DNA from 2 places in the Pseudomonas sp. FW305-70 genome. Region 2 is predicted to be linked to the other one. Evidence: predicted binding sites of a transcription regulator. Region 2 holds the regulator's gene; the other holds the start of a gene.
The links. The regulator FliA, encoded in region 2, starts transcription of late flagellar genes. The targets are predictions, from matches to a motif close to CTAAAGTTTNNNNNNNNNNNGCCGNTAA.
Positions count from the first base shown of each region.

Region 1 (5,444 bases), on a different contig from region 2:
GGTGCTCAAGCGCCTCGCCATCGCCCACAACGCCTGGGTCCGCGTGGTGCATGCGCTGTTGTTCGAAGGCGGTCTGGTCGCGCTTGGCGTGCCGCTGATTGCCTGGTGGATGGATGTCAGCCTGTGGCAGGCGTTCCTGCTGGATATCGGCGTGTTGCTGTTCTTCCTGCCGTACACCTACGTGTACCACTGGGGGTATGACGTGGTTCGGGAGCGGTTGGTGCTGCGCCAGGTTTACTGAATGAGTTTGAACCAGGTTTTTTGTGGCGAGGGGGCTTGTCGGATCGCCGCACCGCCCCGTTCGGCTGCGAAGCAGTCGCAAAAAGCTTGGGACCGCTTCGCGCTCCAACGGGGGCAAGCCCCCTCGCCACAGGGATTGTGTTTGGCCTGATGTTTAACAGTAAGCCTTACAAAAACATCCCCCCCGACGCCTCGATGCGCTGGCCATTGATCCACTGGCTGCCTGGCGCCAGCAGCAGCGCAATCGCGGCGCCGATGTCATCCGGCAAACCGGCGCGACCCAGGGCGGTGTTGTTCGCCACCAGGGTGTTCAACCCGGGGTTGTCGCGCACGGCGCCACCGCCGAAATCGGTTTCAATCGCGCCGGGTGCGAGGATATTCACCGCGATGTTGCGCGCACCGAGTTCCTTGGCCTGGTAGCGGGTCAGCACTTCCATCGCGCCTTTCATCGCCGCGTAGGCGCTGTGGCCCGGCAGGCTGAAACGGGTCAGGCCACTGGAAATGTTGATGATGCGCCCGCCGTCATTGAGCAATGGCAACAAGCTCTGCGTGAGGAAAAACGGCCCCTTGAGTTGGATGTTCACCAACAGGTCGAACTGCTCGACGGTGGTGTCGACGAAGTTGGCGTGCAGGCCGATCCCGGCGTTGTTCACCAGAAAATCGAAACGCTCGCGCTCGAAGTGGCTGTGCAGGACCTTCGCGACTTCGCTGGCGAAGGCGCTGAAGCTTTCACTCCGGGCAACGTCCAGTTGCAGCATCACGGCGCGACCGCCCAGGCTTTCGATCTCGGCCACCAGTGCCTGGGCCTCATCGACGCGACTGTTGTAGGTGCCGATGATGTCGATGCCTTGGGCGACCAGATGCAGGGCTGCGTTTTTGCCGAGGCCGCGGCTGGCGCCGGTGATCAGTGCGATTTTACGGTTCATGGGACTTCCTCAGGTGCAGTGGGCGGTTGATGTGAGGAAGTTTATTTATCCGTGTAGGGGTGATAAATAGAGTGAAACCGGAATCACTGGTCGGATAAACAGAACAATGAAAGAGCAGGCTGATGAACAAACTGGAACTGTTGCGCACCTTTGTCCGTGTCAGCGAGATGTCGAGTTTCACCCAGGCCGGTGAAAGCCTCGGGCTGCCTCGATCAACGGTGTCCGAGCATGTGCAGGCGCTGGAGGCGTTGCTCGGCACCCGGCTGTTGCAACGTACCACGCGCAAGGTCCAGGCGACCCAGGATGGTCTGGTGTTGTATGAGCGCAGCAAGGACCTGCTGTCGCACATGGACGAAATCGAGGGCTTGTTTCGCCAGGACGAGGCGTCGCTGGTGGGGCGCATTCGCATCGACCTGCCGAACATTCTCGCCCGTCGTGTGGTGATGCCGCGCCTGCCGGCGTTCATGGCGCAGCACCCGCTGCTTGAGCTGGAAATCAGCAGCACCGACCGCCGGGTCGATCTGCTCGCCGAAGGGTTCGATTGCGTGCTGCGCATCGGCGCCCAGCCGGACCAATCGGTGGTGGCGCGACACCTGTGTGACTTCACCATGGTCAATTGCGCCAGCCCTGCGTATCTGCAGCGCTATGGCGTGCCCGAGCGACTTGAGGATCTGGCACGGCATCGGCTGGTGCATTACGTCGGCGTTTTGGGCGGGCGTTCGGAAGGCTTTGTGTACGTCGACAAGGGGCAGGTGCAGCGACTGCCGATGGCCGGCAGTGTCACGGTCAACAGCACCGATGCCTATGAGGCCGCCGGCCTGGGTGGTTTCGGCCTGATTCAGGCGCCGAGAATGGGCATGCACCAATACCTGCAAAGCGGTGAACTGGTCGAGGTGTTGTCGCCGTTCAATGCGCCGTCCATGGAGGCGTCGCTGCTCTATGCCCGGCAGCGGCATTTGCCGTTGCGGGTGAGGGTGTTCATGGACTGGCTGGGGGAAGTGATCCGCTCGGAAACCTGAGACAAGGCTTTTTGTGGGAGCGGGCTTGCTCGCGAAAGCGGTCTGTCTGACACATAGCTGCCGGATGTGCCGACGCATTCGCGGGCAAGCCCGCTCCCACAGGGTACTGCGGTGTTCAGAACAGTTGGGTGAACAACCAGTACAAAGGATCACCGTTGACCTGTAGGAGCTGCCGAAGGCTGCGATCTTTTGATCTTAATAATCCTGCTGCTTGCGAAACGCCCAGCGTCCGGCAATCACGGTAAAGGTCGCGACCAGTGCCACCAGGATCCAGAATCCTTGCGGGTCATCGGCTAGCGGAATGCCGCCGACGTTCATGCCGAAGAAACCGGCGATGATGTTGATCGGCAGCGCCAGCACCGTCACCACTGTCAGGGTGAACAGCGTGCGGTTGGTCTGTTCGTTGATGTTGGCGGCGATCTCTTCCTGCAACAGCTTGATCCGCTCACCCAGCGCCGTGAGGTCGTTGATGATCAGCGCAAACTCCTCGGTGGATTTGCGCAGCTCCTTTACGTCTTCCTTTTGCAGCCATTGCGGCGGCCGGTTGAGCAGGCGCAGCAATGAGCCTGGCTCCAGCGCCAGCAGCCGTTGCAAGCGCACCAGCACCCGGCGATTGGCGCCCAGCTCGGCGCGGTTGGTCGACAGGCGCGAGGACAGCAACTCATCTTCGATCTGGTCCACGCTCTGGCTGGTCTTGCGCACGATCTGGGTCAGCACTTCACCCTGGTCGCGCAGCAAATGCACCAGCAGCTCCAGCGGGGAGCGAAAGCATTCCCGGGCCTTCACCGACGAGCGCAACTTGTCCACCGAGTGCAGCGGCTGCAGACGGGCGCTGATGATCAGCCGGCTGCGGGCGCACACCCACAAGGTCGAGACATCCGAGGAGACCATGTTGCTGAGGTTGAACACCACGTCGTTGACCACCGCCAGCAACGCGGAGTCGACATGCTCGATGCGCGTCGAGCGCGAACCTTCGTGCAGCGCCTCGAAAAATTCCTCGGGCAGTTCCAGATGGCTTTTCATCCAGCGCTCGCACGCGGCATGGGCCAGGTTCAGGTGCAGCCAGAGAAACTGTTCGTCGCTTTGCGGTTGTTGCAGGTACTGCAAGGCTTGGGCGGAGTTGATTTCCCGACCGGCCTCACCGGGGCGAAAACTGAAACCGTAAAGCAGGCCGAACAGATCCGTGTCGCGATGGCTTTGATCGATGCTGTGGTTCATGAGGACTCGCAAGGGGAGGCGCCTGTCGCGTGTTTTACAGGTTCACTTGAGCGGCATCATCGCAAGTCGGGATGACGTTTTTGTGACAGAAAAATAACGCAAACGAATGCTCTACCGGTGGTCGGATTTTTCTAAAGAACCGCTCTGGCACGCCGATCACGCTTGGGTTAAGTTGCGCGCCGCAGGCCTCGGCCGAGACCGCAGACAGGGATGTCCGGACACCTTTCACGCCTTTTTTGGGCGTGCCTCATTCCTGTCATGAGTACCCATCGATGCTTTTGCAAAAGTCCTTGAGAGCACAAATTCTCGCCCTGCTGAGTGGCAGCCTGCTGGCGATGCTGTTGATCGCCCTGGCGTGCTTTCACTTCCTGTCCAGTGGCGTGCAGAGCTACGCCAATCTGATCGAGGGCCCGCTGCATACCTCGCAATTGATCGATGAAGCCAACCTGCAATTCAAGGTGCAGGTGCAAGAGTGGAAAAACGTCCTGTTGCGCGGCAAGCTACCGGCGGACCTGAGCAAGTACTGGGGGCAATTCGAAGACCGTCAGCGTGATGTGCAAAACATCCTTGGCGAGCTGGCCGCGCAGAGGGGCATCGAGCCGTCACTCAAGAGCCGCATCGAGCGCTTGCGTGACGAACATCGCCAGTTGGGCGCGGCGTATCAGAAGGGGCGGGACGCGTTCGTGGCCGCCGGTGGTGATCCGACGGTGGGCGATAGCGCGGTCAAAGGCGTAGACCGTGCGACCAGCGATCAGATGAGCGCACTGGTCAGCGAGTTGCGCAAGCAAGGCGCCGAGCAGTCGACCTTGATCAGCGCCGCCGCCGATCGCACGGTGCTGCTGGGGCTTGTCGTGATGCTGGTTTCGGGGTTGTTGATCGGCCTGCTGAGCCTGTGGCTGGTCAACCGCAACCTGGTCGAACCGATCCGCAAACTGATCGAATACGTGGCGCAGCTCAGCCAGGGTCGTCTTGCCGAGCGCGTGGCCAGCACCCGTCAGGACGAGTTGGGCAAACTGGCGATCGCCGCCAACACCCTGCGCGATTTCCTCGCCGAAACCTTCAGCCGTTTGCAGCGCAGCGCGTCGGACCTGGACAGCGCCAGTGGTGAGTTGAACTCGATCGCCACCGTGATGGCCGGCGGCACCAACGAGCAGTTCAACCGCACCGATCAGGTGGCCACGGCGATGAACGAAATGTCCGCCACGGCGCAGGAAGTGGCGCGTCATGCCGCGCAAGCGGCGCGGGCCGCCGACGATGCCGACCAGTCCGCCCAGCAGGGCGAAAAAGTCATGCAGGGCACCATCCACACCATCACCCAAATGCGTGGCGAAATCGCCAACACCGCCACGGTCATCCGCCAACTGGAAACCGACAGCGGGCGCATCGGCAAGGTCCTGGAAGTGATTCGCGGCATCGCCGAACAGACTAACCTGCTGGCGCTCAACGCGGCCATCGAAGCGGCCCGCGCCGGTGAGGCCGGGCGCGGTTTCGCCGTGGTGGCCGATGAAGTCCGCAGCCTGGCCCAGCGCACAGCGGCGTCGATCATCGAGATCAACCAGATCATTCAAACCGTGCAGACCGGTGCGATCGAAGCAGCCCAGGCGATTGAAAGCGGTCAGTCGCGCAGCGAAGAAAGCGTGCAGCAGGTGACCGAGGCCGGCGCCATGCTCGAACGCATCACCCTGGCCGTGGAAGCCATCCGCGACATGAACCGGCAGATCGCCACCGCAGCCGAAGAACAGACCTCGGTGGCCGAAGACATCTCGCGCAACCTCACCGAGATCACCAGCATCGCCAGCACTAACCTTGACAACGTGCAGCGCACCGAAGCGGCCAGCAACAACCTGCACGGTTTGTCGGGGCAGTTGAACGAGGTGACGGCGCGCCTGAGCGCTTAAACGCAAAAAGCCGCACGATCGTCAGAGCGTGCGGCTTATGTGGGTTGTGATTACTTGTCTTGCTTGTTTTCCAGGACCTTGCCGTTAGAGGCATCGATGTCCACATCCCACTCGACGTTCTTGGCGTCGCGCAACTCGATCTC
Region 1 covers NZ_JBYSYZ010000049.1:18,133-23,576, reverse strand. The annotation lists gene AC3WN7_RS25395 (multidrug/biocide efflux PACE transporter) at 1-241, shown strand, start outside; gene AC3WN7_RS25390 (SDR family NAD(P)-dependent oxidoreductase) at 408-1,166, opposite strand; gene AC3WN7_RS25385 (LysR family transcriptional regulator) at 1,289-2,185, shown strand; gene AC3WN7_RS25380 (transporter) at 2,381-3,403, opposite strand; gene AC3WN7_RS25375 (methyl-accepting chemotaxis protein) at 3,676-5,301, shown strand; gene AC3WN7_RS25370 (PepSY domain-containing protein) at 5,352-5,444, opposite strand, start outside.
Region 1: a site for FliA is predicted at 3,535-3,562, ahead of AC3WN7_RS25375 (methyl-accepting chemotaxis protein). Genes of this name have one in related genera too.

Region 2 (5,444 bases):
TCGGCTTCGCTCGCCGGTTTTTCCGCCGGTGGCGCGGCCGGGGCGCGGGCAGCAGCCGGTGCAGCGGCGGCCGGGGCTTGGGCTTTTGGCTCGGGGGCCTTGGCCACAGGTTTGGGCGCCACAGCCTTGGCTGCCGGTGCCGCAACCGCAGCGTTCGAACCGTTGGCCGCCGTCGCGGTGCCGACTTCGCTGAACTTGCCCTTGCCATGCAATTCGTCGAGCAGCGCTTCGAACTCGTGATCGGAAATCAGATCGCTGCCAGCCGCCACCGCGCTTGGGGCAGCAGGTGCAGGCACCGAAGCAATGGCCGACTCCAGTGCCTCGACAGCAAAGTTGCCCTTGCCATGCAACTGGTCGAGCAGTGCTTCAAATTCGTCGTCCGTGATATCGGAACTGTCGCCCGACGCTTTCGGGGCTTCTGCCGCAGCCGGAGCCTGCGCAATCGCATCGACGGCAAACTGGCCTTTACCGTGCAACTGATCGAGCAACGACTCGAACTCGGCATCGGTGATTTCGTCGCTGGCAGCCGCATCGCTTGCAGGTGTCTCGCTTGCAGGTGCCTCTCTGACAGGTGCGTGGGAAACCGCCGGCGCCTCGGCCTGTGCCTTGACGGCATTGAGCGAGTCCAGCAATTGCTCGAATTCGTTATCGGTAATATCGCCTGAATCGGCTTCAGCCACCGGCGCTTCAACCACGGCGGCGACAGGTGCAGCAACCCCTTCGTCAGCCGATTGCGGCTCGGCCAGACGGGCCAGCGCCGCCAGCAGTTCAGGTGTCGCAGCCGTGATCGGGCTGCGCTCGCGGACTTCGCTGAACATGCCGTTCACCGCGTCCAGCGCTTCGAGAACCACGTCCATCAGTTCCGAGTCGACGCGACGCTCACCCTTGCGCAGGATGTCGAACACGTTCTCGGCGATGTGGCAGCACTCCACCAGTTCGTTGAGCTGGAGGAAGCCGGCGCCCCCTTTTACAGTGTGAAAACCGCGAAAAATTGCATTGAGCAAATCCGCATCATCCGGACGGCTTTCCAGCTCGACCAGTTGCTCGGACAGTTGCTCTAGAATCTCGCCGGCCTCAACCAGGAAATCCTGAAGGATCTCTTCATCGGCGCCGAAGCTCATCAGGGGGGTGCTCCTAACAGGTCTAAAAACCCAAAATACCTAAAATTCTAAAATCCCAGGCTGGATAGCAAATCGTCCACATCGTCCTGACCGGACACAACGTCTTCTCTTTTATCGGCATGAATCTGCGGACCTTCACCCTGAGAGAGATGTTTTTGTGGATCTTTTTCTGCAAGCATCGCTTCACGGTCATGCTCGATGCCCGCAAAGCGGTCCACCTGACTGGCCATCAGCACGAGCTTGAGCAGGTTGCTTTCAACTTCGGTGACCAGTTGGGTCACACGCTTGATCACTTGCCCCGTGAGGTCCTGGTAATCCTGGGCGAGCAGGATGTCGTTCAGGTTGCCCGACACCGCGCGATTGTCCGTGCCGCTGCGCGCCAGGAAGCCGTCGACCCGCCGGGCCAGTTCACGAAACTCTTCGGCACCGACTTCACGACGCATGAAGCGCCCCCAGTCCGTGCTCAAGGCCTGGGCTTCGTCCGCCAGGCTGTTGACCAGCGGCGTGGCATTTTCCACCAGATCCATGGTGCGGTTGGCCGCGGCCTCGGTCAGCTTGACCACATAGCCCAGGCGCTCGGTGGCGTCGGTGATCTGCGACACTTCTTCGGCTTGCGGCATGTGCGGGTCAATCTGGAAATTGACGATCGCGCTATGCAGTTCGCGAGTGAGCTTGCCCACTTCCTGATACAGGCCGCGGTCACGGGTCTGGTTGAGCTCATGGATCAATTGCACCGCGTCGCCGAACTTGCCTTTTTCAAGGCTCGCGACCAATTCGACGGCGTGTTTTTTCAGGGTCGATTCAAAGTCGCCCAATGAAGTTTCGTTATTGCCCATAGCTCCCCCGTGGCGCAGTCATCAACCGATGCGTTCGAAAATCTTCTCGATTTTTTCTTTCAACGCCTGGGCCGTGAAGGGCTTGACCACATAGCCGTTAACGCCGGCCTGGGCCGCTTCGATGATCTGCTCACGCTTGGCTTCAGCGGTCACCATCAGCACCGGCAGGTGCTTGAGCTTTTCATCGGCACGCACGTGACGCAGCAGATCGATGCCGGTCATGCCCGGCATGTTCCAGTCCGTTACCAGAAAGTCGATGCTTCCGCTGTTGAGCACCGGAATGGCGGTAGTGCCATCGTCGGCCTCGACGGTGTTGGTGAACCCAAGGTCACGCAGCAGGTTCTTGATGATCCGCCGCATCGTTGAGAAGTCATCAACGATGAGGATTTTCATGTTCTTGTCCAATTCGACCTCCAAGCAGTCTTAAACGCGCCCAGCACCTGGACGCGCCATTTCAATCAATCCGGCAAAGCACTCAATGACTGTCTGGAGCACAACAGATCGGGACCGGCGCAGTTCAACACCACACCCGCCTCTTTCGCAGTGTCCCCACACTGCCTTCAGCGCGCTCGCCACTCCCCCAAACGCCCCCGCAAGCGGGCCGCGCACTGGCTGTGTAACTGGCTGACCCGCGATTCGCTGACCCCCAGGACCTCACCGATTTCCTTGAGGTTCAACTCTTCGTCGTAATACAGCGCCAACACCAGTCGCTCACGCTCCGGCAAATTGGCAATCGCATCCGCCAGCGCAGCCTGGAAGCGTTCATCCTCCAGGTCGCGTGACGGCTCGGTATGAGCACTCGCGCCATCCTCGTGCAGCCCTTCGTGTTCGCCGTCCTGCAACAGATCGTCGAAACTGAATAACCGGCTGCCCAGGGTGTCGTTCAAAATTCCGTAGTAATCGTCGAGACTCAATTGGAGTTCGGCCGCAACTTCGTGATCTTTAGCGTCACGGCCGGTTTTCGCTTCAATCGAGCGAATGGCGTCGCTGACCATGCGCGTATTGCGGTGAACCGAACGTGGCGCCCAGTCCCCCTTGCGCACTTCATCGAGCATGGCGCCGCGGATTCGAATGCCCGCGTACGTCTCGAAACTGGCGCCTTTGCTGGCGTCATATTTGGTCGATACCTCAAGCAGGCCGATCATCCCGGCCTGGATCAGGTCTTCGACCTGGACACTGGCCGGCAAACGCGCCAGCAAGTGGTAGGCAATGCGTTTAACCAGCGGCGCGTAACGCTCGATCAGCTCGTACTGCGCATCCCGAGCCGATTTTTTGTAGAGGTTGTAACCGCTGGCTGTCATAGAACAGGTCCTGCTGTTTGCTGCACGAGACGCTCGACGAAAAACTCCAGGTGCCCGCGCGGGTTGGCAGGCAGCGGCCAGGTATCGACCTTCTGCGCGATGGCCTTGAACGCCAGCGAGCACTTGGAACGCGGGAAGGCCTCGTAGACGGCGCGCTGCTTCTGCACAGCCTTGCGCACGCTTTCGTCGTAGGGCACCGCGCCGACGTATTGTAGGGCGACGTCGAGGAAGCGATCCGTGACCTTGGTCAACTTGGCGAACAGGTTGCGCCCTTCCTGCGGGCTCTGGGCCATGTTGGCCAGGACGCGGAAGCGGTTCATGCCGTAGTCGCGATTGAGCAACTTGATCAAGGCGTAGGCATCGGTAATCGAGGTCGGCTCGTCGCACACCACCAGCAGCACTTCCTGGGCTGCGCGAACGAAGCTGACAACCGACTCACCAATGCCGGCAGCGGTGTCGATCACCAATACGTCGAGGTTGTCGCCGATATCACTGAAGGCCTGGATAAGGCCGGCGTGTTGCGCAGGACTCAGATGCACCATGCTCTGAGTGCCGGATGCGGCGGGAACGATACGGATGCCGCCTGGCCCCTGCAGCAGTACATCGCGCAGTTCGCAGCGGCCCTCGATCACGTCGGCCAGGGTACGTTTGGGTGTCAGTCCCAGCAGAACGTCGACGTTCGCCAGTCCCAGGTCGGCGTCCAGCAGCATGACGCGCCGGCCAAGCTCAGCCAAAGCCAGGGACAAGTTCACTGACACGTTAGTTTTCCCGACGCCACCTTTGCCGCCGGTCACCGCGATCACCTGTACAGGATGCATGCTGCCCATGTTATTTCTTTACCTTGTCTTGCATAGACGGAGGCCACATTACTGGCTGCGCGTTCACAAACGGAACAATGCATGGCAGACCATCGATGTAGGTACAAAAACTATTCATTAAATACCTCAGCCAACCTGCTTGGTCGGACTGTGGTAGATGTCAGCGAACATGTCAGCCATGGCTTCTTCGCTGGGTTCTTCCTGCATTTGCACACTGACGGCGCGACTGACCAACTGATGACGGCGCGGCAGATGGAGATCATCCGGAATCCGCGGGCCATCGGTCAGGTACGCCACTGGCAACTCATGACTGATGGCCAGGCTCAACACCTCGCCCAGGCTTGCCGTTTCATCCAGTTTAGTCAGGATGCAGCCGGCAAGCCCGCAACGCTTGTAACTGTGATAAGCGGCGGTTAGAACCTGTTTCTGGCTGGTGGTTGCCAGGACCAGATAATTTTTTGAGCGGATGCCACGACCGGCCAGGCTTTCGAGCTGCATGCGCAGGGCCGGGTCACTGGCCTGCAGGCCGGCGGTATCGATCAGCACCACGCGCTTGCGCAGCAATGGATCGAGCGCCTGCACCAGGGACTGGCCCGGATCGACGTGGGTCACCGGCACATTGAGAATGCGCCCCAGGGTCTTGAGTTGCTCCTGGGCACCGATGCGGAAGCTGTCCATGCTCACCAGCGCAATGTTCTGCGCGCCGTACTTGAGCACGTAACGGGCAGCCAGCTTCGCCAGGGTGGTGGTCTTGCCCATGCCGGCAGGGCCGACCATGGCGATGACTCCGCCCTCTTCCAGCGGTTCGACGTCCGGGGTAACGATCATACGCGCCAGGTGCGCCAGCAACATGCGCCAGGCCTGACGAGGCTCCTGGATTTCGGTTATCAGTGCCAGCAGGTCGCGCGACAGCGGGCCGGACAGGCCAATGCGTTGCAGGCGACGCCAGAGGTTGGCCTGATCCGGACGGCTGCCTTGCAGCTGGTTCCAGGCCAGGGACCCGAGTTGTACTTCCATGAGTTCGCGCAGGCTGTTGAGCTCGAAGCGCATCGAGTCAAACGCACGCGGGTCCACGCCACCGGACGCTGGTACAGCAGCCGGTGCGGGGCGACGAGGTTGGTCATACGTAGGTTCGATCAGCGGCTCGGCTGCGGTGAGCGGCAAGCCGGCGAACAACTGGCGGTTGGTCGCATTGTCGCTCTCGCCATCGCCACGCAGGCTCAATTCGGCCTGGGCGGTGACGATCCGCGACTGAGTCTTGCGCAGCTCGTCTTCGAGCTCCATGTTCGGAACACGCGGCGCCAGCGCCGACAACTTGTAATCCAGCGCAGCCGTCAGCTCGACGCCCCCGGCAATCCGGCGGTTGCC
Region 2 covers NZ_JBYSYZ010000043.1:6,903-12,346, forward strand. The annotation lists gene AC3WN7_RS24110 (chemotaxis protein CheA) at 1-1,121, opposite strand, end outside; gene AC3WN7_RS24115 (protein phosphatase CheZ) at 1,169-1,957, opposite strand; gene AC3WN7_RS24120 (chemotaxis response regulator CheY) at 1,979-2,350, opposite strand; gene fliA (RNA polymerase sigma factor FliA) at 2,518-3,258, opposite strand; gene fleN (flagellar synthesis regulator FleN) at 3,255-4,085, opposite strand; gene flhF (flagellar biosynthesis GTPase FlhF) at 4,203-5,444, opposite strand, start outside.